2 regions of the Kinneretia aquatilis genome follow, and region 2 is predicted to be linked to the other one. Evidence: riboswitches for the same ligand, from Rfam matches in the RefSeq annotation. Region 2 holds a riboswitch; the other holds the start of a gene.
The links. A riboswitch is a leader RNA that binds a small molecule or an ion and turns the genes downstream of it on or off. The one in region 2 is predicted to bind cobalamin.
Positions count from the first base shown of each region.

Region 1: it holds a riboswitch for cobalamin, as region 2 does, so the genes downstream of both, C1O66_RS11350 (TonB-dependent receptor plug domain-containing protein) here and C1O66_RS03210 (energy-coupling factor ABC transporter permease) in region 2, are expected to answer to the same signal.

Region 1 covers NZ_POSP01000003.1:1,880,498-1,894,736, forward strand. Annotated here, with positions in the region: gene mutM (bifunctional DNA-formamidopyrimidine glycosylase/DNA-(apurinic or apyrimidinic site) lyase) at 1-800, opposite strand, end outside; gene C1O66_RS11310 (tetratricopeptide repeat protein) at 882-2,732, shown strand; gene C1O66_RS11315 (outer membrane lipoprotein LolB) at 2,729-3,319, shown strand; gene ispE (4-(cytidine 5'-diphospho)-2-C-methyl-D-erythritol kinase) at 3,392-4,399, shown strand; tRNA gene C1O66_RS11325 (tRNA-Gln) at 4,443-4,519, shown strand; gene C1O66_RS11330 (ribose-phosphate pyrophosphokinase) at 4,590-5,552, shown strand; gene C1O66_RS11335 (50S ribosomal protein L25/general stress protein Ctc) at 5,693-6,316, shown strand; gene pth (aminoacyl-tRNA hydrolase) at 6,473-7,147, shown strand; gene C1O66_RS11345 (hypothetical protein) at 7,152-7,700, shown strand; cobalamin riboswitch at 7,696-7,967, shown strand; gene C1O66_RS11350 (TonB-dependent receptor plug domain-containing protein) at 8,070-10,022, shown strand; gene cobU (bifunctional adenosylcobinamide kinase/adenosylcobinamide-phosphate guanylyltransferase) at 10,046-10,627, shown strand; gene C1O66_RS11360 (ABC transporter substrate-binding protein) at 10,624-11,520, shown strand; gene C1O66_RS11365 (FecCD family ABC transporter permease) at 11,517-12,569, shown strand; gene C1O66_RS11370 (ABC transporter ATP-binding protein) at 12,566-13,414, shown strand; gene C1O66_RS11375 (cobyrinate a,c-diamide synthase) at 13,426-14,239, shown strand, end outside.
Region 2 covers NZ_POSP01000001.1:743,001-757,239, forward strand. Annotated here, with positions in the region: gene C1O66_RS03190 (polysaccharide lyase 8 family protein) at 1-1,523, opposite strand, end outside; gene C1O66_RS03195 (BPSS1780 family membrane protein) at 1,668-2,516, opposite strand; gene C1O66_RS03200 (homoserine kinase) at 2,571-3,575, opposite strand; gene C1O66_RS03205 (hypothetical protein) at 3,669-4,043, opposite strand; cobalamin riboswitch at 4,170-4,426, shown strand; gene C1O66_RS03210 (energy-coupling factor ABC transporter permease) at 4,823-5,476, shown strand; gene cobM (precorrin-4 C(11)-methyltransferase) at 5,473-6,288, shown strand; gene C1O66_RS03220 (sirohydrochlorin chelatase) at 6,301-7,320, shown strand; gene C1O66_RS03225 (precorrin-8X methylmutase) at 7,317-8,033, shown strand; gene C1O66_RS03230 (cobalt-precorrin-5B (C(1))-methyltransferase) at 8,030-9,145, shown strand; gene cbiE (precorrin-6y C5,15-methyltransferase (decarboxylating) subunit CbiE) at 9,166-10,530, shown strand; gene cobI (precorrin-2 C(20)-methyltransferase) at 10,527-11,357, shown strand; gene C1O66_RS03245 (cobalamin biosynthesis central domain-containing protein) at 11,354-12,103, shown strand; gene C1O66_RS03250 (cobalamin biosynthesis protein) at 12,100-12,522, shown strand; gene cobJ (precorrin-3B C(17)-methyltransferase) at 12,527-13,540, shown strand; gene C1O66_RS03260 (TonB-dependent receptor) at 13,613-14,239, shown strand, end outside.

The sequences.
Region 1 (14,239 bases), on a different contig from region 2:
GTGGAGCGGGCGCCCTGGACGATGCGGCGGATGGACGTGCCGCAGACGCGGCAAGGCTGGCCTTCACGGCCGTAGACCTGGGCCTGCATCTGGAAGCTGCCGGCCACGCCGTGCGCATCCTTGAAATCCCGCAAGGTGCTGCCGCCGGCCTCCAGCGCCTGCGCCAGCACCGCACGCACGGCGGTGGCCAGGCGCGCCGCGCGCGGGCGGCTCACTTTGCAGGCCGCCAGGCGCGGGTCGATGCCGGCCAGGAACAGGGCCTCGCAGGCGTAGATATTGCCGGCGCCGACGACGATGTCGCCGGCCAGCAAGGCCTGCTTGACCGCCACGCGCCGGCCGCTCAGACCGGCATGCAGATGGGGGCCGTCGAAGCGGGCGTCGAAAGGCTCCAGCCCCAGGCCGGCCAACAGCTTGGCGGCCGGGTCGGCCTCCAGGCCCGGCGACCAAACAACGGCGCCGAAGCGGCGCGGGTCATTCAGGCGCAGCAAGCCGCGGTCGGTTTGCAAATCAAAGTGGTCGTGCGCGCCGGCTGGCGCTGAGGCATCGGCGCTGAAGCCCAGGCTGCCCGACATGCCCAGGTGCAGCAGCAAGCCGCCCGGGGCGAGCTGCGAACTCAGCGGCAACCACAAATATTTACCTCGCCGCGTGGTGGCACCCACGCGGGCGCCAACCAGGCGCTGCGGCTCCAGGCCCAAGGGCCAGCGCAGCGGCTTGCCCAGGCGAACCGACTGCACCGTGGCGCCGCAAATGGCATCGGCAAAGCTGCGGCGGGTGACTTCGACTTCGGGGAGCTCAGGCATGGCGGCGATCATATCGGTGCAGAATGGCCGCAGCCCGCGTGTGCCTAGCCCGGGCTTTGTGATCACGCAGGAGCTTGTTGCATGCCCGAATTCGTCCGCCGCCGCCCCCAATTGAACGCCAGCCTGCTGGTGCTGCTGGCGGCCGGCCTGCTTCACGGCCTGGCAGGCGCCGCCAGTGCGCCGTCCCGTGCGCCCGAAACCCCGGCCGCGCCCAAAAGCGACGCTGCAACTGCTGCCACCATCCACAACTCCGAACTCGACGCGCCGCTGTTCTACCAGTTGCTGGTCGGCGAGCTGGAACTCAGCACCGGGCAGACCGGCGTGGCCTACCAAGTGCTGCTGGACGCCGCCCGCCGCACCAAGGACGAAGAGCTGTTCAAGCGCGTGGTCAACATCGCCCTGCAGGCTCGTGCTGGTGACCAGGCCCTGAGCGCCGCACGCGCCTGGCGCGAGAGCCTGCCGACCTCACTGGCGGCGCAGCAGATGACCATCCAACTGCTGGCCCTGCTGAACCGCCCGGCCGAGGTGGTGGAGCCGCTGCGCGCCCTGCTGGCCCTGAACCCACCCGAGCTGCGTGGCGCGGTGCTGGCCGGCCTGCCCCGCCTGTTCCAGCGCGCGCCCGAGCCCAAAAAGGTCTTGAGCGCGCTCGAGCCCCTGCTGCACAACGCCAGCCAGGCCAAGGAAACCCGCGTGGCCGCCCAGGTAGTGTTGGCGCGCCTGGCCCTTTCGGCTGGTGACAGCAAGCGGGCCCTGGAGCTGACGCAGTCGCTGAACCAGCAATTCCCGGAGGGCGATGACGCCATGCAGCTGGCCCTGGAGCTGATGCCCAACGAGCCGGCGGCCGAGGCCTTGATCCAAGCGCGGCTGCAGGCCTCGCCCGATGACACCAAGCTGCGCCTGGCCTACGGCCGCGCCCTGGCCCGCGCACAGAAGCCGTCGGACGCAGCGCGCGAGTTCCGCGCAGTCACGCTGAAGGACCCCGAGCAACTGAGCGCCTGGTTTGCCCTGGGCACGCTGGAGCTGGAGCTGCGCCAGGCCGAAGCGGCCGACCATGCCTTGCGCGAGTACCTGCGCCGCCTGGACCTCGCCGCCGCGAAAGAGGCCAAGGAACCCGGAGGCGCAGCCAAGGAGACGAGCGACAACAGCCAGGCCGAGTTCAACCAGGAGGCCCGCCAGCAATCCTGGTTGATGCTGGCCCAGGCGGCCGAGCTGCGCGGCGACCTCAAGGGCGCCGAAGCCTGGTTGATCAAGGTGGACAGCCCACAGCGCCGCTTTGAGGCCCAGTACCGCCGCGCCTCGCTGATCGCCCGACAGGGGCGCATGGCTGAGGCACGCAAGCTGCTGCAAGGCCTGCCCGAAAACACCCCCGATGCGCTGCGCGCCAAGGTCATGGCCGAATCGCAGCTGCTGCGCGACCAGCGTGAATGGAAGCAGGCCTACGAGCTGCTGGCCCGCGCCACCGAGCGCCTGCCCGAGGACGCCGATCTGGTCTACGAGCAATCGATGATGGCCGAAAAGCTGGGCCAGCTTGACGAGATGGAAGTCCTGCTCAAGCGCGTGATCGCCATCAAGCCCGATCACCACCACGCCTACAACGCCCTGGGCTACTCGCTGGCCGATCGCAACATTCGCCTCGACGAAGCGCGCGGCCTGATCGCCAAGGCCCTGAGCTTCGTGCCCTCCGAGCCCTTCATCCTGGACAGCATGGGCTGGGTGGAGTTCCGCCTGGGCAACAAGGAAGAAGCGCAGCGCCTGCTGCGGCTGGCCTTCGAGGCGCGACCCGATGCCGAGATCGCTGCCCACCTGGGCGAGGTACTCTGGGCCAGCGACAAGGCCGAGGAAGCGCGCCGCGTCTGGGCCGAAGGCCTGAAACGCGACCCCAAGAACGAAGCGCTGCTGGACACGCTCAAGCGCCTCAAGGTCAAACCATGACCTGGATGACACGCGCCCTGCCCGGCCGGCGTGCCGGCATGGCAGGGGCTCTGGCGCTGGCCCTGCTGCCGGTCTTGAGCGGCTGTGCCAGCCTGGCGCCACAGGCGCCGCCGGCTGCTCTTCTGAACGCACCCGACGCCGTCCACCTAACCGGCCGCTTGAGCGTACAGGTGACGGGTGTCAGCGGCCGACCGAGTGGCGGCAATGTCAGCTTCGACCTCAGCGGCGGCCCGACCGCAGGCCAACTGGAGCTGAGCACGCCGCTGGGCGCCCTAGTCGCCCGCGCGCGCTGGGGCGGCGGCGAAGTGAGCCTGCAAACCCCCGAAGGCGAGCGCCGCTTTGAAGATCTCGACGCCCTGACCCGCGAGATGCTGGGCGAGACCATCCCCCTGGCCGCCCTGTTCGACTGGCTGCGCGGCCAGCCCTGGCCGCAGGCCGCGCACGAGCCCCTGCCGGCGCCGCAAAGCGGCTTCGAGCAACTGGGCTGGCGCCTGGATCTGGCACGCCGCGCCGATGGTCTCATCATCGCCAGCCGCAACGGCGAGCCCAGCGTGACCCTGCGTGCACGACTGGATGCTTCGAACTGAACCCCACGAGATCCGCGCCTCAAGATCCGCACCACCCCGATTTCCCTCCCGCACCGGCCCCGGCCTTTTTCCATGCAAGCGATTTACGACGTCCCCGCCCCCGCCAAGCTCAATCTCTTCTTGCACGTGGTGGGCAAGCGGCCCGATGGCTATCACCTGCTGCAGTCCATCTTTGCCCTGATCGATTGGGCCGACACCCTGCATTTCGAGCGCCGCAGCGATGGCCGCCTGCAGCGCCACGACCAGGGCGACGCCCTGCCCGAGGACGACTTGTGCTTGCGGGCTGCGCGCGCACTGCAGCAGCAAAGCGGCTGCACGCTGGGCGCTGACATTCACATCGAGAAGCGCTTGCCCGCGGGCGCCGGCATGGGCGGCGGATCCTCCGATGCCGCCTCCACCCTGCTCGCGCTGAACCGCCTCTGGGGCCTGAACTGGCCGCTCTCGCGCCTGCTGCCGCTGGGTTTGAGCCTGGGTGCGGATGTGCCGTTTTTCCTTGGCGGCAGCCACGCTTTCGTCGAAGGCATCGGCGAAATCCTGCATCCGATCGAGCTGCCCGAAATGACGTTTGCCGTCGTGAAACCGGCCGCCAGCATCCCCACGCAGAAAATATTTTCGAGTCCCCTCTTGGCAAGGTCGAATTCTGTGGCTATAGTAGCGGGCTTTCCTGCACACAACAGCAGCGACGACAAAACGAGCAGCGACAGCCGCTCGACCGAGTCAGAAGATGCTGGCGCCGTGACAAGCGTAGTGAGCCTGGATGCTGAAGGAGTCGAGAAATTCTTGAATGGCTTCGGTCGCAATGACCTGCAAAAGCCGGCCGAGGATTTCTGCCCTGAGGTGGTTCAGGCACTCGAACTGCTGGAATCGCGATTCTGCAACAGCCGGATGACGGGTTCAGGCAGTGCGGTTTTTGCAAGAGTTGATGCTGCAACGCTCGACACTTTCAATAAGCCTGAGGGCGGGAAAAACGGGATTGACTACCGTGAAAAAAATCAGCTGATTTCGGGTTTGCCCACTCACTGGTCTGGTAGAATTTGCCGCAGTCTGAATCGCCACCCCTTGCAGGGTTGGGCTGAGTAAAGACACAAGTTATAGGGTGCTGCAGCTCTGCAGTGTCCTGTGTAGGGGAGTCGCCAAGTTGGTTAAGGCATCGGATTTTGATTCCGACATGCGAAGGTTCGAATCCTTCTTCCCCTGCCAAATTTCTTTCTCTTGAATACCCACCCGGACACGCTGGCTGGCCACGGGTCCTTGACCCAAAGGATGGCCCGTGCTGCTCAATACCGTCCTCTTCACCGGTAACGCCAATCCGGTTCTCTCCCAAGAAATCGCCACCCACCTGGGCCTCGAGCTTGGCAAGGCCGTGGTCGGTCGTTTCTCTGACGGCGAAGTCACCGTCGAAATCCAGCAAAACGTCCGCGCCCGCGATGTGTTCGTCATCCAGCCCACCTGCGCACCGACGAACGAGAACCTGATGGAACTGCTGATCATGGTCGATGCCCTGAAGCGCGCCAGCGCTCGCCGCATCACCGCCGTGATCCCCTACTTCGGTTACGCACGCCAGGATCGCCGCCCACGTTCGACCCGCGTGCCGATTTCGGCCAAGGTCGTGGCCAATCTGCTGGAAACCGTCGGTGTCGAGCGCGTCCTGACCATGGACCTGCACGCCGACCAGATCCAAGGTTTCTTCGACATCCCGGTCGACAACATCTACGCCTCGCCGGTGCTGCTGTCGGACCTGAAGGCCCGCAACTACAGCAATCTGGTCGTGGTCAGCCCCGACGTTGGCGGTGTGGTGCGTGCACGCGCCCTGGCCAAGCAGCTGGGCTGCGATCTGGCCATCATCGACAAGCGCCGTCCGGCTGCCAATGTCTCGGAAGTGATGCACGTCATCGGCGAAATCGACGGCCGCAACTGCGTGATCATGGACGACATGATCGACACCGCCGGCACCCTGGTAAAGGCCGCTGAAGTGTTGAAGGACCGCGGCGCCAAGAGCGTGTTCGCGTATTGCACCCACCCGATTCTGTCGGGCCCCGCCATCGAGCGCATTTCCAAGTCGCACCTGGACGAAGTCGTCATCAGCAACACCATCCCGCTGAACGATGCAGCCAAGGCCTGCGGCAAGATCCGCCAGCTGTCGGTCGCCTTCCTGTTCGCCGAAACCATCCGCCGCATTTCGGACGGTGAGTCGGTCACCTCGCTGTTCAGCGAGCAGAACAACAACTTCTAAGTTCTTCGGGCGACGCGGTGCAAGCTGCGGCGCCCGAATCACATGCAGTCGCCGTACGGACTGCATTTCACTGAGCAGCCTGGTCGCGGGCGCTCAACACCATGGACACCGCATGCGGTGTTCAGCCATTTGGAGTCACTATGAAATTCACCGCTTTTGATCGCAAGCTGCAGGGGACCGGAGCGAGCCGCCGCCTGCGCATTGCTGGTCGCGTTCCTGGCATCGTTTTCGGCGCTGGCGAACCCGCCAACATCGAACTGGACCACAACGCCCTGTTCCATGCCCTGAAGAAGGAAGCCTTCCACAGCACCATCCTCGAGATGGAACTGAACGGCGTGGTCACGCAAGTTCTGCTGCGCGACTTCCAGCTGCACCCCTACAAGCCGCAAGTCCTGCACGCTGACTTCCAGCGCGTGGACGGCACCACCAAGATCACCAAGAAGGTGCCGCTGCACTTCATCGGCGAAGAAAACTCGCCGGCCGTGAAGACCGACAGCTGCACGGTCAACCACGTGATCACCGAGCTGCAAATCACCTGCCTGGCCCAGCAACTGCCCGCTTTCATCGAAGTGGACCTGAGCGGCCTGACCAAGGGTCACTCGGTGCACGTGAACGACCTGAAGATCCCCGCTGGCATCAAGGTTGTGACCCACGGCAAGCCGAACCCCGTGGTCGCCACCCCGGTGGAGCCTGTGGTCGAAGTGGTGGTGGCTGCTGCCGCTCCCGCCGACGACGGCAAGGGCAAGAAGAAGGGCAAGAAGTAATCCTTCTTCCCCACGGCTTCATGCCTCACGAAAAGGCCCTGCACTGCAGGGCCTTTTTCTTGCCCGCTCGGCGGCGCACGGCGCCCGCCCCATCTGCAAGCCCCGCCCCGTTCGCCCCTTTCTCTCGGCCACCCTGCCCACCGATAATCTCCGCCCATGATTCGACTGTTTGTTGGCCTCGGCAACCCCGGGGCGGAATATGAAGACACGCGCCACAACGCCGGTTTCTGGTGGGTGGATCAGCTGGCGCGCAAGCTGGGTGCCACGCTGCAGGCCGAACGCAACTATTACGGCCTGTGCGCGCGAATCAACAACGCGCCCGGCTGCGAAGGGCCGATCTGGCTGCTGCAGCCCATGACGTACATGAACCTCTCGGGCAAATCGGTGGCGGCGCTGGCGCGCTTCTTCAAGATTGCGCCGGAGGAGATCCTGGCCATCCATGACGAGCTGGACCTCCTGCCTGGTGAGATGAAGTTCAAGCAAGGCGGCGGCAACGGAGGCCACAACGGCTTGAAGGACATGCAGGCCCAGCTCGGCTCGGCCAATTTCTGGCGCCTGCGCCTGGGCATCGGCCACCCCGGCCACAAGGGTGAAGTGGCCGCCTATGTGCTGCGCAAGCCGCCCCTGTCGGAGCGCGAGGCGGTGCAGGATTGCATCGACAAATCCCTGGCCACCGTCGAGCTGATGCTGGCGGGCCAGATGGACAAGGCCCTGGCCAAGATCCACGCCAAGCCGCCGCGGCCCAAACCGCCCAAGCCGGCAGCCCTGGCCGCCAAGCCCGAAGGCAGCCCCGGTCAGCCCACCACCCCAGCCGCCCCCACCGAAAGCTGAGCCCATGCACCACCGCACCCTGCCCCGCCCCGTCCTGGTTTTGAATGGCGCGGCCTGGGCTGCGGTGTTGGCCGTGCCCCTGCTGGGTCTACCCCCTGCCGCACAAGCCCAAACGGAGACGCGCAGCGCCCAGGTCTACCGCTGCGGACCACAGGGCCGCGATCTGCGCGACTCGCCCTGCCCCGAAGGCAGCGCGCAAGCGCCCAAGACCATCGCCTTTGACCAACCGAGCGACGCCGACCGGCGCGCCGCCCAAGCCCTGGCCAGAGACGATGCGCATCGCGCCCGCGAGATGGAAGCTCGTCGCCTGAAAGACGAATCGGAAGCGCTGCGTCGGGCGCCCGGCTCGGTGGCCATCCATGGCCGCGGCCTGCCTGCCTCGGCGCCTGCGCAGACCCAACCCGCGCAAGCCGCTCATCCCAAACCGCCCAAAGCACCCAAGGCGCCCAAACCCTTGAAGCCCCTGACACCGGCAGACACGAAGGCAAAAGCGCCGCCTGCGCCCGCATCCATCGGCGCCAAGCCCGGCCGGGCCGCCTCGGCCGCAAGCTAGAATCCAGCCCGTTGGTGCTCGTGCAAGCATTGCGTCTTGCACAGTTAAACGGGAATCAGGAAGGCGCGCTGCCACGCTCGCAAGCAAGCCCAACCTGAGCTGTCCCCGCAACGGTAAGTGAACGGAGCCCTGGCCGCACGCCTCATCGCGACAGCCGCCAGCGCGCTTCAAGCGCTGTCCTCGGTCCACTGAAACCCCCGGGTTTTGGGAAGGACACAGCTGCTGAGGTTCACCAGCCCGGATACCGGCCAACAACGTGGTGCGCCGCGTCCCCTGCCCTTCTACGGGCGGGTGCTGCAGCACATCGTTCCACAGGCGCTCAGCGGGTGAGCTGGTGCCTGGCAGTTCTGCTTGCTGTTTCTTTTGCTCATGACCTCTTCCGTCCGGCCCTTGGCCCGCACTCAGGCGCGCGCGTTCCTGCCCGCCGCACCTTCGTCCTTTGCTGTTCGCGCCCAAGCCTTGCCCTTCGCCTTGGCCCTGCTTGCCATGGCCATCCAGGGCCAAGCCCAGGCACAAGGCCCTGGCCCCAACAAGCTCGATTCGGTGGTGGTCACCGCCACCCGCTCGCCCATTCGCTTGAGCGAGGTCCTGACCGACCTGACCGTGCTGACCCGCGCCGACATCGAACGCCAAGCCTTTGGCAGCTTGGCCGATCTGCTGCGCAACAGCGGCTGCGTGGAGATGGTCCGCAACGGCGGCCCCGGCACCACGACATCGCTCTTCCTGCGTGGCGCTGACACCCGCCACACGGTGGTTCTGGTGGACGGCGTGCGTGTCGATTCGCAAGCCAGCGGCGGCACGGCCTGGCAAGGCATCCCGCTGTCGCAAATCGAACGCGTGGAAGTGCTCAAAGGCCCAGCCAGCGCCATCTACGGCTCCGACGCAGTCGGCGGCGTGGTGCAGATCTTCACCCGCAAGGGCGGCCCGCGCCTGCAGGCCGAGCTGGGCGCCGGTCTGGGCAATCTGGGCACTCGCAAGCTCGACGCCGGCCTCACCGGCAGCGCGGGCCTGCTGGACTTCGCCCTCAGCGCCGCGGCCGAGCGCAGTGACGGCTTCAACAGCACCATCGACTCGCCCAGCAGCTTCAGCTACATCGCCGACCGTGATGGCTGGAAGAACCACAACCTCAAGGGCCGCATCGGCCTGCAGCTGAACACGGCCCACCGGCTTGAGGCCCTCGCTCTGAGCAGCCACTCCGATGCCCAATACGATGGATCGAAAAGTTCGCCAGACAATGACGACCACAGCATCCAGGACACCCGCGTGGCCCAGCTGAGCTGGAGTGCGCAATGGTTGCCGGCGCTGCAGACCCAGCTGAGCCTGGCTGAATCGACCGAGAAGTACGAGACCCAACCCTCGGTCTACCTGACCGAAACCCAGCTGCGCAATATCAGCCTCAATGGCAGCTACCAGATCGCCAAAGGCCAGCAACTCAACTTCATCCTGGAGCGCCGCGAGGACCGCCTGGAGAACCCGAACCTGCTGAGCGACAACAAGATCGACAAGCGCCGCCAGCATGGGTTGGCCCTGGGCTGGCTATGGAACCAGGATGCGCTGAGCCTGCAAGTACACGGCCGCCATGACGATGACAGCCAGTTCGGCGGCGTCAACACCGGCACGGTCGCGGCCGGCTATGTGCTCGCTTCGGGCCTGCGCCTGGTCAGCTCCGTCGGCACGGCCTTCCGTGCACCGACCCTGTTTCAGCGCGCCAGCGAATACAGCCCCGATCTGAGCAAGCCCGGCATCAAGCCGCTGGACCCCGAGCGCGGCCGCAACCTCGAGTTCGGCCTGAAGTACAACACCGAGCACAGCGAATTTTCGCTCACGGCCTACCGCAACCGCATCCGCGACCTGATCATCTACGGAGCGCCAGGCAGCTGCGTCAACAAGCGTGGCTGCTATCAAAACGTCGCCTCGGCCCGCTTGCAAGGTCTGAGCCTGCAAGGCAGCACCGAGATCGCCGGCATCCGCCTCTCCAGCACCCTGGACCTGCAGGCCCCCAAGAACATGAGCAACGACAAGCTGCTGGCCCGGCGTGCGCGCGTGTACGGCACCTTGCGTGCCGACACCACGGTGGCGAACTGGAAGCTGGGTGCGGCCGTGCAGAGCTCGGGCCAACGCTATGACGACGCGGCCAACAGCAAGCCACTGGCGGGCTATGCCCTGCTCAACCTCGACGCCCAGTACAGCCTGACGCGCGAGCTGCGCCTGCAGCTGAATCTGGACAATGCCTTCAACCGCAGCTACCAGACAGCAGGCGGCTATGCCCAGGCACCGCGCACGGTCTTCGTCGGCCTGCGCTACAGCCCCGCCTCGCTGTAAATCTGACGCAGGCAAAAGCGACCATGGCGGCTGATCAGCTTCAGAGGCACCAGCTCATCGTCGGCGGCCAGCGCAGCGGCAAGAGCCGCCATGCCGAGCGCCTGGCCCTGCGCTGGCTGAAGGCCTCGCCGGCGCATGAGGTCTGTGTGCTGGCCACGGCCCAGGCCTGGGACGAGGAGATGCGCCAGCGAATTGCCCGCCACCAGGCCGACCGGCCGGCCGGCTTTGCCACCGTGGAGGTGCCGCTGTCGCTCACCCGCGCCCTGCGCGCCCAGAGCGCGCCGGGCCGGCTGCTGCTGGTGGACTGCCTGACCCTGTGGCTGACCAACTGGCTGATGCCCATGGGCGGCCGGCCGGACCGCGCGAGCTGGGAGGCCGAGCGCAGCGCGCTGCTGGCCGCGCTGCCCGAGCTGGCCTCACCCGTGCTCTTCGTGTCCAACGAGGTGGGCTGGGGCATCTCGCCGCTGGGGCGCGAGGTGCGCGACTTTGTCGATGAACTGGGCCGGCTCAACCAGGCGGTGGCCAGCCGCTGTCAAGACCTGACCCTGATGGTGGCCGGCCAGGCCTGGACCCGGCCGGTGCATGTGGAGACCGATCTGCCATGAAGCTTCGCTTCGCATCCCTACTCGCGGCCTCGCTGCTCGCGCTGACACTCGGCCCGGCGCTTGCGCAAGCTCAAGCGCCTGCCAAGGTCGAGATCAAGGACGACCTCGGCCACACCACCCAGTGGAGCCGCCCGCCGCAGCGCATCGTCACCCTGCTGCCCTCGCTGACCGAGACCATCTGCGCCCTGGGAGCCTGCGATCGCCTGGTGGGCGTGGACCGCTACTCCAACCACCCCGAGTCGGTGGGCAAGCTGCCCAAGCTCGGCGGCCTGGATGACACCCAGGTCGAGACCATCGTGTCGCTGCGGCCCGATGTGGTGCTGCTGGCGCCGTCGTCTCGCGTGACCGACCGGCTGCGCAGCCTGGGCCTGACCGTGGTGACGCTGGAGGCCAAGTCCTATGCCGACGTTCAGCGCGTGCTCGACAAGATCGGCACCCTGCTGCAGGTGCGCGATGCCCAGGCCGTCTGGCGCCGCATCGAGGCCCTGGTCGGCGCCGCCGCGCAGAGCATCCCGCCGCAGGCACGCGGCGCCCTGGTCTACTACGAAGTCGACCGCTCGCCCTATGCCGCCGGCCCCGTGTCCTTCATGGGCGAGACCATGGCCCGCCTGGGCGTGAAGAACATCATCACGCCCGAGATGGGCCCCTTTCCCAAGATCAGCCCCGAGTATGTGGTGCGCGCGGCACCGCAGCTGATCATGATCGGCAAGCGCAATGCCGATGGCCTGGCGGACCGCCCCGGCTGGTCGCGCATTCCCGCGATCCGAGACCAGCGCGTCTGCGTCTTCGACGCCAAGCAAAGCGATGTGCTGGCCCGCCCCGGCCCACGCATGGGCGAGGCAGCGCAGATCATGGCGCAATGCCTGCGCGAGCAATACGGCAGCAAGCCATGAGCGCCCCGTCCACCACGCCCGTGTCGCCGCCAGCCGCGTCGCTCCCGGCCGCGCCGACGTCCTGGCGGGCCTGGCCCCTGCTGGCCGGCCTGCTGCTGGCCAGCGTCCTGGCCCTGGCTGTGGGCGTGGCCGTGGGCAGCACCGGCTTGACCCTGGACTGGCGCGGTGAGGATGCCATGCAGGCGCAGATCCTCTGGGATATCCGCCTGCCCCGCTCGGCCGGTGCCTGGTTGGCTGGCGCCCTGCTGGGCCTGGCTGGCGCCATCACCCAAGGCCTGTTCCGCAACCCCCTGGCCGACCCCTATCTGCTGGGCAGCGCCGCCGGCGCACGGCTGGGCGTGGCGCTGAGCCTTTCGCTGCTGGGCACCACGCCGGCCGGCATGCAGTGGCTGGAACGCCTGGGCCTGACCGGCGTGGCCTTTCTGGGCACGCTGATGGGCGTCAGCCTAACCCTGGCCATGGCGCGCGGCGTCGAGCAGACGCTGCGCCTGCTGCTGGCCGGCGTGGTGGTCGGTGTGGTGCTGGGCGCCGTCACCGATCTGGTCACCCTGGCCGACCCCGACATCCTGCGCACCATGCAGGCCTTTGTGCTGGGCACGACCAGTTTTCTCGGCTGGCCCAGCATTGTGCTGATGGGCTGTGTGCTGCTGCTCAGCCTGGCCGTGGCGCTCGGCGCCAGCGAAGCCCTGGATGCCCTGACCCTGGGCGAGGCCACCGCCGAATCGCTGGGCGTGCGCCTGGGCCTGGTGCGGGTGCTGCTGATTGGCGCCTTCGCCCTGGCCACCGGCACCGCCGTGGCCCAGACCGGCATGATTGCCTTCGTCGGCCTGGTGGCCCCGCATCTGGTGCGCAACCTCTGCCACGGCTCGCACCGCCAGCTGCTGCTGCTCTCGGCTTGCGCCGGCGGCCTGCTGCTGCTGGCGGCCGACATCCTCGCGCGCTGGCTGATGGCGCCGCAAGAGCTGCCGGTGGGCGTGATCACCGCCATCCTGGGCGGCGGCTATCTGCTGCGCCTGATGCACAAGCGCAAATACGGAGGCCGCGCATGACGAGCACGACCCACGCAACAGCGCTGAGCTGCAAAGACCTCAGCGCCAGCTTGCAAGGCCAGCCGGTGCTGCACCGGCTCTCGCTGGAGCTGCCGGCCGGGCAATGGACGGCCATCGTCGGCCCGAATGGCGCCGGCAAATCGACCCTGCTGCGCGCCCTGGCCGGGCTGATCCCCAGACTGGGCAGCATCGAGCTGCTCGGCCGCCCCCTGACCGAGTGGCCGCGCAAGGCACGCGCCCGCGAGCTGGCCTGGCTGGGCCAGAACGAAAGCAGTGGCGACGAGCTAAGCGCGCAAGATGTGGTGATGCTGGGCCGCCTGCCCCATCGCGCCTGGCTGGCGCCGCCGAGCAGCGCCGACCAGGCCGCCGTGCAGCAGGCCATGCTGCAGACCCAGTGCTGGGACTGGCGCCAGCGCCCGCTGGGCCAGCTCTCGGGCGGCGAGCGCCAGCGCGTGCTGCTGGCCCGCGCCCTGGCCGTGCAGGCCCAGGTGCTGCTGATGGACGAACCCCTGGCCCATCTGGACCCGCCCCACCAGGCCGACTGGCTGCAGCTGGTGCGCGGCCTGGCCCGGGCCGGCGTGGCCGTGGTCAGCGTGCTGCATGAGCTGAACATGGCCTTGCAGGCCGACGGACTGGTCATCATGCAAGCCGGCCGCGTGCTCTGCCACGGCAGCCCCGGCGAGGCAGACAGCCACCGCGCCCTGCAGCAGGTGTTTGACGAGCGCCTGCATCTGCTCGAGGTGCAGGGCCAGTGGCTGGCCTTGCCCACGGCGCCGCTGATAGCGCCCGCAGCCAGCCCGGCCGCCTTCAGCAATGTCGTGCCTCTCAAACAAAAAGCCGATTGAATTCACTCGCCATGCCGCTGAACACCGACACCACCACCCTCTGCCCCGCCGTGCTGATCAGCGCGCCCTCCTCGGGCTCGGGCAAGACCAGTGTCACCGCGGCCATCGCCCGCTGGCACCGCCGCCAGGGCCAGCGCGTGCGCGTGTTCAAGACCGGGCCGGACTACCTCGACCCCATGGTGCTGGAGCGCGCCAGCGGCCACCCGGTGTATCAGCTGGACCTGTTCATGGGCGGCCTGGCGCATTGCCGTGCCCTGCTGGCCCAGGCTGCCGCTGAAGCGGAGCTGATCCTGGTCGAGGGCGTGATGGGCTTGTTCGATGGCGACCCGAGCAGCGCCGATCTGGCGGCCGCATTCGGCCTGCCGGTGCTGGCCGTGATCGATGCCTCGGCCATGGCCCAGACCTTTGCCGCCCTGGCCACCGGCTTGCAGCGCTACCGCAGCGACATCCAGCTCTGCGGCGTGGTGGCCAACCGCGTGGGCAGCCCCGGCCATGGCCAGATGGTGGCCCAAGGCCTGCCGGCCGATCTGCCCCTGGCCGCCGCCCTGCTGCGCAAGCCTGAGCTGAGCCTGCCCGAGCGCCACCTGGGCCTGGTTCAGGCCATGGAGCTGCCCGAGCTGGACAGCCAGCTGGACGCCTGGGCCGATGCCTGGGGCGAGGCGCTGAGGCCCGAGTTCGAATGGCCGCGGGTGCGCTTCGATCTGCAAGAACCCCTCTGGCCCGCGAGCGAGGTGCCGCCGCAGGCCCTGGCCGGCCGGCGCATCGCCGTGGCCCAGGACGCCTGCTTCTCCTTCATCTACCCAGCCAATCTCGATTGCCTGCGCG
Region 2 (14,239 bases):
GTGTTCTTGATCAGGGCCCAGTTCTTGAGGGCGGCGCTGCTGCGGTCGGTGGTGGTGCCGGGCAGGCGCAGCAGGTCGACCGTGGCCCAATAGTCGCCATCGAAGGCCTGCTGGTCGGCGTTGTGCAGGCTGCTCATGCCCATACCGGTCCACCAGGGGCGCAGGTTCTCGCCATTGCCCGATTCGTAGGCGCTGATGCGGTTGGAGAACAGGCTTAAATCGAAGCTGAAATCGGCATGGCGCAGCACGGCGCGGTCCATGGCGGCGAAGACCTGGGCGCCGGGCCGCTCGGGCGCGGGGCTGAGGCTGGTGTTGGCCTGCAGGCCTTGCAGCAGGCTGATTTCATGCAGGCTGAACTTGGCGCAGGCGCTGTCGGGCGCCAGGGTTTGGCCTGTGAAGCAAGTCGGGCCGAGGTAGCGGTTGCGCTGCAGCCAGCCCTTGACCATTTCCTTGAGCGGCTGCGCCTGGGCCGCAGGCGCGCCCTCGGCCAGGCGCAGCAGCGACCCCATCAGGCTGCGGCCGGCGGAGTGGTTGCTGGAACTGCGCCGGGCGATGGCACGGCCACGCACCGAATCGGTCATGGCACCATCGCGCACCAGGGGGCGGAAGGCCCGCTCGCTCCAGTCGTAGACATTGTTGAGCTGCGGGTCGTTGGGGGCCCAGAGGCTGCCCTGCAAGAGCAGCAGCAGGCGCGAGAGGCTGTCCAGCATCACCAGGCCGTAGCTGCCGGTGTAGGCCACGTAGCTGTGCTGAATGAAGGAGCCGTCGGCGTAGAAGCCATCACCCTGGGTGACGTAGTGCAGGGTCTGGCTGATCGCATCGCGGGCGTGGCGCAAGCGCTCGTCCGAGCCACCGAGCGCGCCACGCACGCCGACGATCAAGGCCTTGTCCAGGCGGTTGGCCCCGGTTTCCTCGAGGCTGGGCTGGTTGCCGCGGCGGGTGGCGTCGGGCACGTAGAAATCAATCGTGGCGAGGTAGCGGCTGCGCTCCTCGGCGCTGAGTGCGCCATGCATCAAGGTCAGGATGCTGCTCAAGGCCTGCGGCGCGCCGATCTCCCAATCCCACCAGTTGCCGTAGCGGCTGAGGCCCGGGCGGTATCGATTGGCGTGCATCCAGGCCAGGCCTTCGATCACGTCGCTGGCCAGCGTGGGGTGGCCGAACAGGCGCGAGCCCGGCGTGGCCTGGGCGCGCGCCATCAGCAGGAGGCGCGCGTAGTGGCTGGTCAGCACCGAGGCATCGCTGCTGCTTTGCAGATCGGGCCACAGGCCCGGCGTGCTGCTGGAGAGGTTGATGGCCTGCCAGTGCAGCTCGGCCTTGTCGGCCAGCTCGGCCAGGGCGGCCTGGCGCTCGGGCAGGGTGCTGGGGCTGCCGGTCAGCTGCTGCAGCCAGCGGCTGCGCAGCTGGGCGTAGTCGCTCTCGGTCTGGGCTTGGGCGGTCTGCAGGGCCAGGCTGCCGGCCAGGGCCAGCAGGGTGGGGCGCCAGAGCCGGGCGCGTTGCATGGGCACCATCTTCTTCATCATCATGTCGACGTCTCCTCGGTGTGGGCCGGCCATGGGGTGGCTGGCGTGTTATTTGAGGTGAACGTTAACATTTTGTGCGGCTGGTGGAGCTAGGGTTGTCGCCAGGAGGGGCGGTGCCAAGACGCTCAGCCCTGGGCGGGGCCGTGTTCACTCGCCTTGGGCGGCGGGCAACTCCTTGGGCGCACCGAACATGAAGCAGTCGATGAAGGTGAAGTAGAGCGAGGTGTAGAACACCGTCGTCAGCATCAGGCCCACCGGCATGGCCACCAGGGGCAGGTACTGGCCGAGGCCGAGCGCGCCGAGCAGCAGGCTGCAGATGGCCGAGGCGCCCATCAGCAGGCCGCCCCAGAGCAGGGCGTTGTAGGCGAAGGCCGTCTTGTTGCGCCAGACGCCCAGGGTGCTGGAGAACAGGGCTTGCATCAGGCCCTGGCCGCCCCAGTGGATCAGGGCCGGCGCATGCCAGAAGGGGATGGACAGCAGGCCGGCCAGGCCCAGGCGTGTGACTGCGCCCCAGAACAGGCGTGGGTCGGCCAGCAAGGCCTCGACCTCGGCCTTGGGCGCATCCTTGCCGAGCAGGGTTTGCAACTGCTCCATCGCACCGCCGTCCACCCACTCGGCCAGCAGGCTGATGCCCACGGTGGCCAGGGCGTAGATGGCGCCCAGCAGCAGCTGGTTGTTGCGCCGCTGCTGGGTCAGCTTGAGCGGCGCCAGGAACACGGCGGCGGTCGGCGTCTTCTCTTGCAGCACCAGATGGGTGGCAAGCATGAAGCCCAGGGAGAGCAGGGGCACGGCCATCAGCAGCGCGACCATGCCCACACCCGGCAGGAGCAGCAGCACAAAGGCCAGGAACACAAAGGTGGCGAACAGGCTGGCCAGGGCCAGGGGGCGGCGCTGGAAGACCTTGAAGCCATGGCGTATCCAGAGCAGGCCGTTGCGTGCCGGCACGGTCTGCAGGTGCAGCATCATGGCGGGGGTGGGGCGGCTGGCGTCACTCATTCCGTGGACTTCTCAAAAACTCGATGGGGGCGTGGTGGGGCGCGTGTGGGCGCTTCACGTGGATGGGAGGGCATGCCAGGCGCGCGCGATGCGCTCGCGCAGCACGCGCTCGAAATGGCTGGGGTCATGCGGCTTGAGCAGGCTGGCCTGGCGCGGCAGGTGCACATCCCAGAGCCGCGAGATCCAGAAGCGCAGCGCTGCCGCGCGCAGCAGGGCGGGCAGCAGGCGATGCTCGGTGCCGCTGAGCGGCCGCACGGATTCGTACGCGGTCACAAAGGCCTGGGCGCGTGCTTCGTCGAGGCGGCCGCTGGCCAGGTCGATGCACCAGTCGTTCAGGCACACGGCCAGATCGAAGAGCCAGGTGTCGACACCGGCGAAATAGAAATCGAAGAAGCCGCTCAGGCGCTCGCGCCCCTGCAGGGGCTGCACGCCCTCGGGCTGCGGCGGCAGCAGCTCGAACATCACGTTGTCGCGGAACAGGTCGGCGTGGATGGGCCCGCGCGGCAGCTCGGCAAAGCTCTGCGAGGCGGCCAGCTGCTGCTGGTAGGCCAGCTCTTCGCGCAGCAGCGCCGCTTGCTCGGGCGCCAGATGGGGCAGCAGCACGGGCACGGTGTCGGTCCACCAGGCCAGGCCGCGCAGATTGGGTTGGTGCAGGGGGAAGTCCTGGCCGGCCAGATGCATGCGAGCCAGGGCGGCGCCGACCTGCTCGCAGTGGAAGAGATCGGGCGCCAGCTGGTGGCCGCCGCGCAGCTTGTTGACCAGGGCGGCCGGCTTGCCCTGGATCTCGAACAGGATCTCGCCCCGCGCGTCGGCCTGCGGGTCGGGCACGGCCAGGCCGCGCGCGGCCAGGTGCTTCATGAACTGCAGGTAGAAGGGCAGCTGCTCGAAGCTCAGTCGCTCGAACAGGGTCAGCACGAACTCACCGCGTTCGGTGGTCAGGAAGTAGTTGGTGTTCTCGATGCCGGCGCCAATGCCGCGCAGCTCCAGCACCTGGCCCAGGTCCAGGCGGTTGATCAGGGCTTGCGCCTGCTCCAGTGTCACTTCGGTAAATACGGCCATGTCAGCACTGCTTGATCGCTTGCTACAGCGTGGGAATCGAGGCGGGCGCGGCGGCGGCTTGAGGGGTGAGGCTCAGGCGGCCGGGCCTCGCACTCAGAAGTTGAAAACGTTCCAGACGCGCTTGCCGGCGGCGCCGCGCGTGGAGCCCGGGCCGGCCGACAGGTCGCGGCTGCCATCGCCCATGATGATTTCGTAGCTCGGTAGCTTGCTGTTCTTGGACTGGACCGTGACCTTCTGGGTCTGGCCGCGCACCCGGGTCTCTTCGATGCGGGTGCTGTCGTCCTCGATCACGGTGACGGTCACGCGCGCATCGGCCACGCCATCGGCAGCTGCGGCCGCAGGGGCTTCAGGCGCTGGGGCGGGCTTGGCTGGCGCCGGATCGGCGGCCTGGGCCGAGGCGCAAAGCAGGGCGCTCAGCAGAGCCAGGGCGGCCGGCAATGATCGAAACCAAAGTGTCGAGGAGTTCATGCTTGCATTCTAGGGCCGGGGGCTCGGGCCCTGCGGCTGCAAGGGCGCTGCGCTGCGGGCCTTGTTGCGGCGGCTCCTGCCTAACCCGCAGTTCGCACAGCGCTTGTTGGCCCCTGGGGTTTTGCGCTAGGATGGCGCCCTGTTGGTGCTCGTGGGACTCCCAAAAGTCCTGCAGTTAAACGGGAATCAGTAGATGCAAGCCGTCCCTTCGGACCTTGCCTGACTGAGCTGCCCCCGCAACGGTGCGTGAACGAAGCGGCCTGGCCTTGCGCCAAGCCGGCCTCAGGGTTCATCTCAAGCCACTGGATGTTGTTGTCTGCATCTGGGAAGGCGATGGACTCGATTTCACCAGCCCGGATACCGGCCAACGAAGCGGTGCGCCGCAGCCCTTGGGCTGCCGCACCATGTGGCGAAAACCTGCGGGGAAGCGGGCGATCGCGCTGTTTCGGTGTCTCTACCCATGGATTCCTCTCCCTCCTAGGCCCTGATCGGGTCTGAGTTTCGGGTTCTCGCTCGTCGGGCCGTTGTGCCGTTGTGCCCTTGTGCTGATTCGCTTGCGCGTTTGCGCCGCAGCGACCGGCTGAGGCTGCTGCATGGCCGATTGCGGCAGGCGCCGCACCGTTGACCCCGCGTCTCATCCCCCCCCGAGAACTGTTTTCCCGCTGACGCGTGTGCCCGGCTCTGGCCGAGGCCTGCGCGTGGCCTGTCCCTGCGCGACCCGCTCTCGGCTGCGCTGTGTTCCACCGCCCCTTCATTCCACTCCCATCGGAGCTGCCACCATGCACATCGAACCCGGGCTGATCGCCCCCGCCAAACTGACCCTGGCCGCCGCCGTGGCCGCGCCGCTGGTGCTGGCGCATCTGCCGCCGCTGTTCAAGCAGCCGGCGCTCTTGCTGCGCACCTTGCTGGCGGCGCTGTTCTTCTCGCTCTTCATGCAGGCCTTTCACATGAAGGCGGGCCCGTCGGAGCTGCATTTCCTCGGCGCCATGCCGCTCTACCTGAGCTTTGGCTTTGTGCCCACGCTTTTGGGCCTGCCCCTGGGCCTGCTGCTGCAAGGCCTGGTGTTCGAGCCGCAGGATCTCGTGCATCTGGCGGTGAATTCGTTGTCGCTGATGCTGCCGCTGATGGCGGTGCACCACGGCCTGGCCCGGCGCCTGGTCCACGGCGAGCGGCCGGTCACGGTCAAGACTTTGCTGCAGCTGGACAGCGCCTACTACGGCGGCGTGATTGCCATGGTGGGTTTCTGGCTGGCCATGGGCCAGGGCGAGACCAGCCTGGCCGAGTGGGCGCGCTTTGCCGTGGCCTACGCACCGGTCGTGCTGCTGGAGCCCCTGGTGACCCTGGGCACGCTGTGGCTGCTGCGTGCCGATGGCCCGCTGCGCCGCCTGCCGCTGGCGGCCCAGTGCTTTGCACCGCAGCCGGGCCGGGCATGAGCGAGGCGCGAGCCGAGCCCGGCACGGTCTGGTTTGTCGGCGCCGGCCCGGGTGACCCGGACCTGATCACGGTCAAGGGCCGGGGCTTGATCGAGCGCGCCGGCGCCATCCTGTTTGCTGGCTCCCTGGTCGACGAGGCAGCCACGCGCTGGGCACCGCCGGGCTGCGAGATTGCCGATTCCAAGGGCATGACGCTGGACCAGATGTCGGCCTGGCTGATCGAGCGTGCCGCGCGCCATGAGACGGTGCTGCGCCTGCAGACCGGCGACCCGGCGCTCTACGGCGCGCTGATGGAGCTGGTGCAACCGCTCGATGCGGCGGGCGTGCCGCTGCGCGTGGTGCCGGGCGTGTCTTCGGCCATGGCCTCGGCCGCGGCGGCGGTGGAGACCTTCACCCTGCCGGAGCTGACGCAGACGGTGATCTTCACCCGCGTGGCCGGGCGCACGCCCATGCCGGCGGGCGAGGAGCTTGCGGCCCTGGCCGCGCACCGCTGCACCTTGTGCATCTTTCTGTCCATCACCTTGCTGGGCCAGCTCACGGCCGAGCTGCGCGCGGCCGGCTGGGCCGAAGACGCGCCCATGCTGGTGGTGCACAAGGCCTCCTGGCCGGGCGAAGAGCAGATCCTGCGCGCCACCCTGGCCGATGTGAAGCAGCGCTGCCGCGAGGCCGGCATCGTCAGCCAGTCCATGGTCATCGCCAGCCCGACCCTGGGCTCGCGCCACTGGCCCGAGCTGGCCAAGTCCAAGCTCTACGACCCCAGCTTCACCCACCGCTTCCGCCGTGCCAGCGTGCCGGCCCAGCCCGAACTCTGAGGCGCAACTTTCATGTCAATCACTCCCAACGAAACCCTTCTGCTGGTGGGCCACGGCTCGCGCGAAGCCGGCGCCAACGACGAGATCGAGGCCTTTGCCGAGCAATGGCGCCAGCGTCAGCCGGGCTGGCGCATCGAGGTCTGCTTCATCGAGTTTGCGCCGGTGATGCTGCACGGCGGCCTGCGCCGCGCCGCCGCCGGTGCGCAGCGCGTGCTGGTGCTGCCGCTGATCCTCAATGCCGCGGGGCATGTGAAGATGGACATCCCGCAGGCCATCGACAGCGCGCGCCTGGACTGCCCCGGCACGCAGTTCCTCTATGCCCCGCACCTGAGCGCCTGCGACCCCATCCTCGCCCTGCTCAAGCGCCGCCTGCGCCAGGCCATGATGAGCCTGGACATGCCCGACCCGCGTAACACCGGTGTGGTGCTGCTGGGCCGCGGCGCCTCGGACCGTCAGGCCAATGGCGATGTGGCCAAGATGGCGCGCTGGCTGCTGGAGGAGGGCGACCATGAGCTGGTCGATGTGGCCTTCACCGGCATCACCCACCCGCGCCTGGAACGGGTGGTGCAACGCCATAGCCAGCAGCTGATGACGCAGATCGTCGTCCTGCCTTACTACCTGTTCAGTGGCACCCTGATCAGCCGCATCCAGCGCCAGGTCGAGCATCTGCGCCTGCAGTACCCGCAGCTGCGCTTTGCCCTGGCCGATTACTTCGGGGCGGAGCGCGAGATCTTCGAGCTGCTGGAGCAGCGCGCCGCCGATCTGCGCGCCGGCGCCCCGGCCGCCCTGATGCCTTGCGACGGCTGCAAGTTCCGCGAGATCGCCGTCAGCCTGGGGCATGGCGGCCATCACCATGGGCCGGAGCCGCATGTGCACGATCACGACCATGGGCATGACCATTCGCATGCGCATGACCAAGCGCATTCGCACGACCACACACATGAGCACAGTCGCGCGCACGGTCACGAGCACCACCACCCTCACCACCATCACCCCCACGACGCCCATGCCCACGGGCATGCCCCGGCATGAGTATCCACCAGGCCCAGGGCAACACCGTCACCGAGCAGCTGACCGCGGCCGGCCGGGCCATCGAGCATGACTCTTTCGCGGTGATTGACCGCGAGGTCGGCCCGCACGGCTACGACGCGCTGCAGTGGCCGGTGGTGCGCCGCATGATCCACGCCAATGCCGATTTCGATTTCAACGGCCTGACGGACTTTCACCCGCAGGCGGTCGAGGCCGGCTTGGCCGCCATCCTGGCCACGGGCGGGCGCGCGCCCAGCCGCGTGGTCGCCGATGTGGAGATGATCTGCGTCGGCCTCTCGCGCCCGCGCCTGGCGCATTTCGGCATGGGCACGCATCAGTTCATCAGCGATGCCGATGTCATTCGGGACGCTGGCGAACAAGGCACGACCCGCGCCGTGCAGGCCATGCGCAAGGCCCAGACCCTGGGCCTGCTGGACGGGGCCATCGTCGGCATCGGCAATGCGCCCACGGCCCTGATCGAGCTGGTGCGCCTGATCCGCGAGCAGGGCGTGCGCCCGGCTCTGGTGGTGGGCATGCCGGTCGGTTTTGTCTCGGCGGCCGAGAGCAAGGACTTGATGGCCGAGCTGGACGAGGTGCCCTGGATCGTCATCCGCGGCCGCAAGGGCGGCTCCACCCTGGTGGTGGCGGCCATCCACGCCCTGCTGGGCCTGGCCGAGGCGCGCGAGCTGCAGCACAAGGGATCGGCTCAGCCATGATGGACAAGACCGTCAAGCGCGGCACCCGCACCGGCTTCACCACCGGCGCCTGCTCGGCCGCGGCCGCGCGGGCGGCGGTGCTGGGCCTGGTGCATGGCGCCGTGCCCGAGACGGTGGAATGCCTTTTGCCCAATGGCCAGCGGGTGCAGTTCGCCGTGCAGGACGGTCGCTGCGAAGGCGAAGGCCTGGCCCGTGTCGCTCATGCCATGGTCATCAAGGATGCCGGCGACGACCCCGACTGCACCGACAAAGCCCATCTGACCGCCGATGTGCGCCTGCGTCCCGAGCTGCAGGGTCAGGTCTTGCTGGCCGGCGGCTTCGGCGTCGGCACGGTCACCATGCCGGGCCTGGGCCTGGCGGTGGGCGGCCCGGCCATCAACCCGGTGCCGCGCCGCAATATCGAGGACAACGTGCGCGAGATCGGCCAGAGCCTGCTCGACGAGCTGGGCCTGGAGGTCTGCATCTCGGTGCCGCAAGGCCTGGAGATGGCCAAGAAAACACTCAACACGCGACTGGGCATCCTCGGCGGCATCTCCATCCTGGGCACCACCGGCATCGTCAAGCCTTACTCGACGGCGGCCTACCGGGCCAGCGTGGTGCAGGGTGTGCAAGTGGCTGGCACCACGGGGGCCGGCATGGTGGCCCTGACCACCGGCGGGCGAACCGAGAAGTTCGTCATGGCCGAGTTCCCGGAGCTTCCCCAGGCCTGCTTTGTGCAGATGGGCGACTTCCTGCGCTATGCGCTGGACGCGGCGGTCAAGGCCCGTCTGGCCCATGTGGTGATCGGCGGCATGGTGGGCAAGCTGACCAAGATCGCCCAGGGCGAAACCATCACCCACGCCGGCCGCGCCGAGGTGGACACCGGCCTGCTGGCCGAGCTCTGCGCCGGCATCGGCGTGCCGGCCGAGGTCTGCGAGGACATCCGAAACGCCGAAACCGCCCGTTATGCCAGCGAGCGCGTCGAGGCCCTGGGCCTGGTGCTGGAGTTCCACCAGGCCCTGGCCGAGCGCGTGGTGCAGACCCTGATGGGACGCTACCCGGGCAAGTTCCGCCTGACCGTGCTGGTCTGCGATTTCGAGGGCCGCAAGCTGGCCGAGGCGGCCAGCGATTGAAGAACACCCAGATGACAGACATGACGATTTCCGAAACCCACACCCATGTGCCGCGCCTGCCGCTGGGCGAGGACACCCGCTACGAAGGCCAGCGCTTCAGCGGCCGGCGCTGCCAGGTGATCGGCGTGCTGGACGATGGCGCGGCCAGTCTCAGTGCGGCCGCCCTGGCCCAGCTGCGCGCGGCCGACTGCGTGATCGGCGCGGCCCGCACCCTGGCTTTGTTCGAGGCCGAGATCGCGCCCGGCGCGCGCCGGCATGAGATCGGCAGCGCCCTGTCCCAGGTGCCGCTCTGGGTCCGCGAGGCCCAGGCCCAGGGCCAGCGCTGCGTGGTGCTGGCCACCGGCGACCCGCTGTGCTTTGGCATCGCCAGCTATCTGGCGGCACGCCTGTGCATCGACGCGCTGGAGGTGCTGCCGAACTTGAGCACCATCCAGCTGGCCTGCGCCCGCCTGGGCCTGCCCTGGCAGGACTTGAAGTTCTGCTCGGTGCACAGCCGCGATGCCGGCGAGTGGCAGCCGGGCGCCGATGCCTCGCATGGGCTCTACGCCTTGCTGCAGACCCTGCGCCAGCAGGAGCGGGTGGCCGTGCTGACCAGCCCTGAGAACAGCGCCGACCGCATCGCCCGCATGCTGCTGGCCGAGGGGCTGGGCGAGGCCTTTCAGATCGCCGTGGCCGAATCCCTGTGCCAGCCGGGCGAGCGGGTGCGGGCCGAGCTCAGCGTGGCCGAGGTGGCCGAGCTGCGCTTTGCGCCCCTGCATGTGATGCTGTTGCTGCGCCTGCAGCCGCGGCCGCGGCCGGTGCTCTTCGGCCTGGCCGATGAGATTTTTGAGCAACGCCAGCCGGAGAAGGGCCTCTTGACCAAACGCGAGGTTCGCGCGGTGTCGCTGGCGCGCCTGCAGCTGCGTGCCAACAGCATCGTCTGGGACATCGGCGCCGGCTCCGGCTCGGTGGGCCTGGAGGCGGCGCGGCTCTGCCCCGAGGGCCATGTCTACGCCATCGAGAAGAACAGCGAGGACGCCGCCATCATCGAGCGCAATCGCCGCAGCCTGGGCCTGAGTAACCACAGCAGCCAACAGGGCCGCGCGCCCGAGGGCCTGGAGGCATGGCCCGCGCCGGATGCGGTGTTCATCGGCGGCTCGGGCGGTGAGCTGGTCGAGCTGATCGAGCGCGTGTTCTCCCGGCTCAAGCCCCAGGGCTGGCTGGTGATGAACTTCGTGACCCTGGAGAACCTGGCCACGGCGGTGGCTGCGCTGAAAGCCGTGGGCGCGAGCTGGGATGTGCTGCAGCTGCAGGCCTCGCGCAGCAAGCCCATCCTGCACATGCACCGGCTGGCGGCCGAGAACCCGGTCTGGGTGGTCTGCGCGCAGCGCGGGACTGCGACATGAGTGAGAAGCTCGTGCAAGCCAAAGGGACGCTGTACGGCGTCTCGCTGGGCCCCGGCGACCCCGGGCTCATCACCCGCCGCGGCTGGGCCTTGCTGGAGCGGCGTGATGCCGTCTGGACCTATCCGGTGCGCAGCCTGCGCAAGGACAGCTATGCCCTGGACATCGCCCTGCGCGCCGGCCTGCAGCCGCCCGCGCAGCACCAGTCCCTGCTGTTTCCGATGACACATGACGCGGAGAAGCTGGCCCGCCACTGGCGCAAGGCGGCCGAGACGGTGCGGGCCCTGCTGGACGGCGGGCAGGACGTGCTCTTCCTGGTCGAGGGCGATGCCTCCACCTACGCGAGCTTTGGCTACCTGGCCCGGGTGCTGCGCGAGCTGGAGCCCGAGGCCCGCATCGAGATCGTCGCCGGGGTCAATTCCTTCAACGCCGCCTGCGCCCAGTTGCAGATGCCGCTGTCCGAGCAGGACGACACCATCGCCATCGTGCCGGCGGCCTACGGCATCGCCGCGGTCGAACGTATGTTGGAGGACTTCGACACCCTGGTGCTGATGAAGGTCAAGCCCCTGCTGGACGACTTGATCGATCTGCTGGCGCGCCGCGGCCTGCTGGCCCACAGCCGCTTCATCGAGAAGGCCGGCAGCCCGGTGGAGCGCATCGTCCACGAGGTGGCCAGCCTGCGCGGGACCAAAGTCAATTACTTGTCCCTGCTGCTGGTGCGCAACCCGGGGCGGGTGCGCGGCGAGCTGCAGCGCGGCTGCCGCAAGAAGGAAAGCCAGGCTGACGCCGAGCCGGAAGAGGCACCACAACCCGATGAAAGCGAAACATGAATCCTGAGAACCTCATCGCGGCACCGCGCGTGGTCCTGGTCGCCATCACCAAGCATGGCGCCGCCCAGGTGGCGGCCCTGGCGCGCGAGCTGCCGCAGGCCGAGCTCTGTGTGGCCGAGAAATTCGCGCCGACTCTGGCCGGACTGGCCAATCCGCTCCGCGTCTACAGCGGAGCCTTCAAGGACGAGATGGCCGCGCTGTTCGCGCGTTACGACCAGATCGTGTTCTTCGTCTCCCTGGGTGCCGTGGTGCGGCTGATCGCACCGCATCTGAAGAGCAAGGACGAGGACCCCGGCGTGCTGGTGGTCGACGATGCGGGCGAGTTCGTCATCCCCGTGCTCAGCGGCCATGTCGGCGGCGCCAATGCCATGGCCGAGCAGATCGCGGCCCTGCTGCGCGCCACGCCGGTGCTGACCACGGCCTCGGATGTGGGCAAGACCATTCCGGTAGACATCCTGGGTCGCGAGCTGGGCTGGCGGGTCGAGGCGCCCAAGATCAACATCACCCGCGTCTCCGCCCATGTGGTCAACGAGGAACCAATCGCTTTTGTGCAGGAGGCCGGCAGCCCGCATTGGTGGACCCGGCCGACGCCGCTGCCGGCCCACATCCAGCGTTTCGAGCGCTTGTCCGAGGTGGACCTGGCCCGCTTCAAGGCCGTGCTCTGGGTGACGCATGCGGAGGTGCCTGAAGTCCTCTGGCAGCGCCTGGCCGAGCGCCTGGTCGTGTACCGGCCGCCGCTGGCATGAGCATGTGCCTGCCTTGCGAGGGCCCGGTGGTGCTGGGCCTGGGCTGTGACCGTGGCACCTCGGCCGAGACCATCGCCCAGGCGGTGGCCCAGGCCCTGGTGCGCCTGGGCTGCGGCTCGGCCCAGGTGCGCGGCCTGGCCAGCATCGCGCTCAAGGCCGACGAGGCGGGCCTGCTCGCCTTTGCCGCGGCCCAGGGCTGGCCGTTGCGCTTTTTCAGCGCGGCCGAGCTGGCCCGTGTCGAGGTGCCCAACCCCTCGGAGACGGTGCGGCGCCACACCGGCACGCCATCGGTCAGCGAGGCGGCGGCCCTGCTGCTGGGCGGCGGCCGGGTCAGCGATCTGCTGCTGGAAAAACACAAGCACCGCGGCGCCGATGGGCGCCATGCCACCGTGTCGGTGGCCCGCTCACACAAGGAATGAAGCCATGAATGAAGCACAAAACCCCAGCGAGGCCAACCATCCCAACCCCGGCCGCATCTCGCTGGTGGGCATCGGCCCTGGCAGCGTCGAGCACATGACCCTGCGCGCGCGCGCAGCCATTGCCGAGGCCGATGTGGTGATCGGTTATGTCACCTACATCAAGCTGGTGGCCGATCTGCTGGAAGGCAAGGAGATCGTGCGCAAAGGCATGACCGAGGAGCTGGACCGGGCCGTCAGCGCGCTGGAGCAGGCCCGCCTGGGCAAGAAGGTGGCGCTGATTTCCTCGGGCGATGCCGGCGTCTACGGCATGGCCGGGCCCACCTACGAGGTGCTGTTCCAGGCCGGCTGGACGCCGGACGACCCGGTGCAGCTGGAGATCGTGCCCGGCGCCTCGGCCATCAATGCCTGCGCCTCGCGCGTGGGTGCGCCGCTGACGCATGACTTCTGCTCAATCTCTCTGTCCGACCTGCTGACGCCCTGGCCGACGATTGCGCGCCGGCTCGATGCCGCCGCGGCGGCGGATTTTGTGGTGGCGCTCTACAACCCCAAGAGCGGCCGGCGCACGCGCCAGATCGTCGAGGCGCAGCGACTCTTCCTGCGCCACCGCCGTCCGGACACACCGGTGGCCGTGGTCAAGAGCGCCTACCGCCGGCGCGAGCGCATCGAGTTCACGACCCTGGACCGCATGAGCGAGTGCGAGATTGGCATGTTGAGCACGGTGCTTATCGGCAACAGCAACACCGTGATCCAGCATGGCCTGATGGTCACGCCGCGCGGCTATGCCAACAAGTACGACCTGAGCGAAGGCGGCGAGACGCGCGCGGGTGAGCGGCCAGGACGCTCGCTGTCCACCGGCCTGCTGGGCTGGCTGGAAGGGCTGCAGGCCGACCATGCCGCGGGCGACAGCATCGAGGTTCTGGCCGCGCGCCACCGCCTGCCGCCTGACTACATCCGCGCCACGCTGAGCGAGGCGCTGGAGGACGAGCCCGTCGAGGCTGCCACTGAGGAAGCGGCCTGAACGATGGGTCTGTGGGAGCAGAAAGAAGAAGTGTGTGTGTTTGAAGTGAGCCAGAGAACAAAGATGAAGTGCATGGAACGAGGGAAGCCAGGGCCGTGGAGCCGGACCTTGTGGTGGCAGGGCCTGAGCCTGGCCTTGCTGTCGCCGGCCTGGGCAGAAGCTGCGGCGGAGGCAAGCGCGTCTGCGCCTGCGAGCCCGCAGGCTCTGCAGCGGGTGGAGGTGCAGGGGCAAGCGCAGCGCGGGGCACGCAGTGTCTTGCAGGCGCCGCAAAGCACCGCCTCCCGCCTGGGCCTGAGCCCGCTGGAAACGGCCGCCAGCGTCGAGGTGCTGGACGTGGAGCGCCTGCGCGCGCGGGGTGACGCGAGCGTGGCTGAGCTGGTCTCGCGCAGCACCGGCCTGGCGGCGTTAGGTTCGCCCGGCTCGGGCAGCACCTACAGCAGCCGCGGCTTCAGCGGCAATGATTCGGTGGCCCAGGCCGAGGACGGCCTGCGCATGGCCACGGCCTCGGGCACCCAGTCCAGCCCGGGGGACAGCTTTGGCTATGAGCGCATCGAGATCCTGCGCGGACCGGCCTCGGTGCTGTTTGGTGACGGCGCCATCGGCGGCCTGATCAATCTGGTGCGCAAATCGCCGGGCCGCGAGGCGCGCAGCGAACTCACCGCCGGCTTAGGGACAGACGGTGAGTACCGCCTCGGTCTT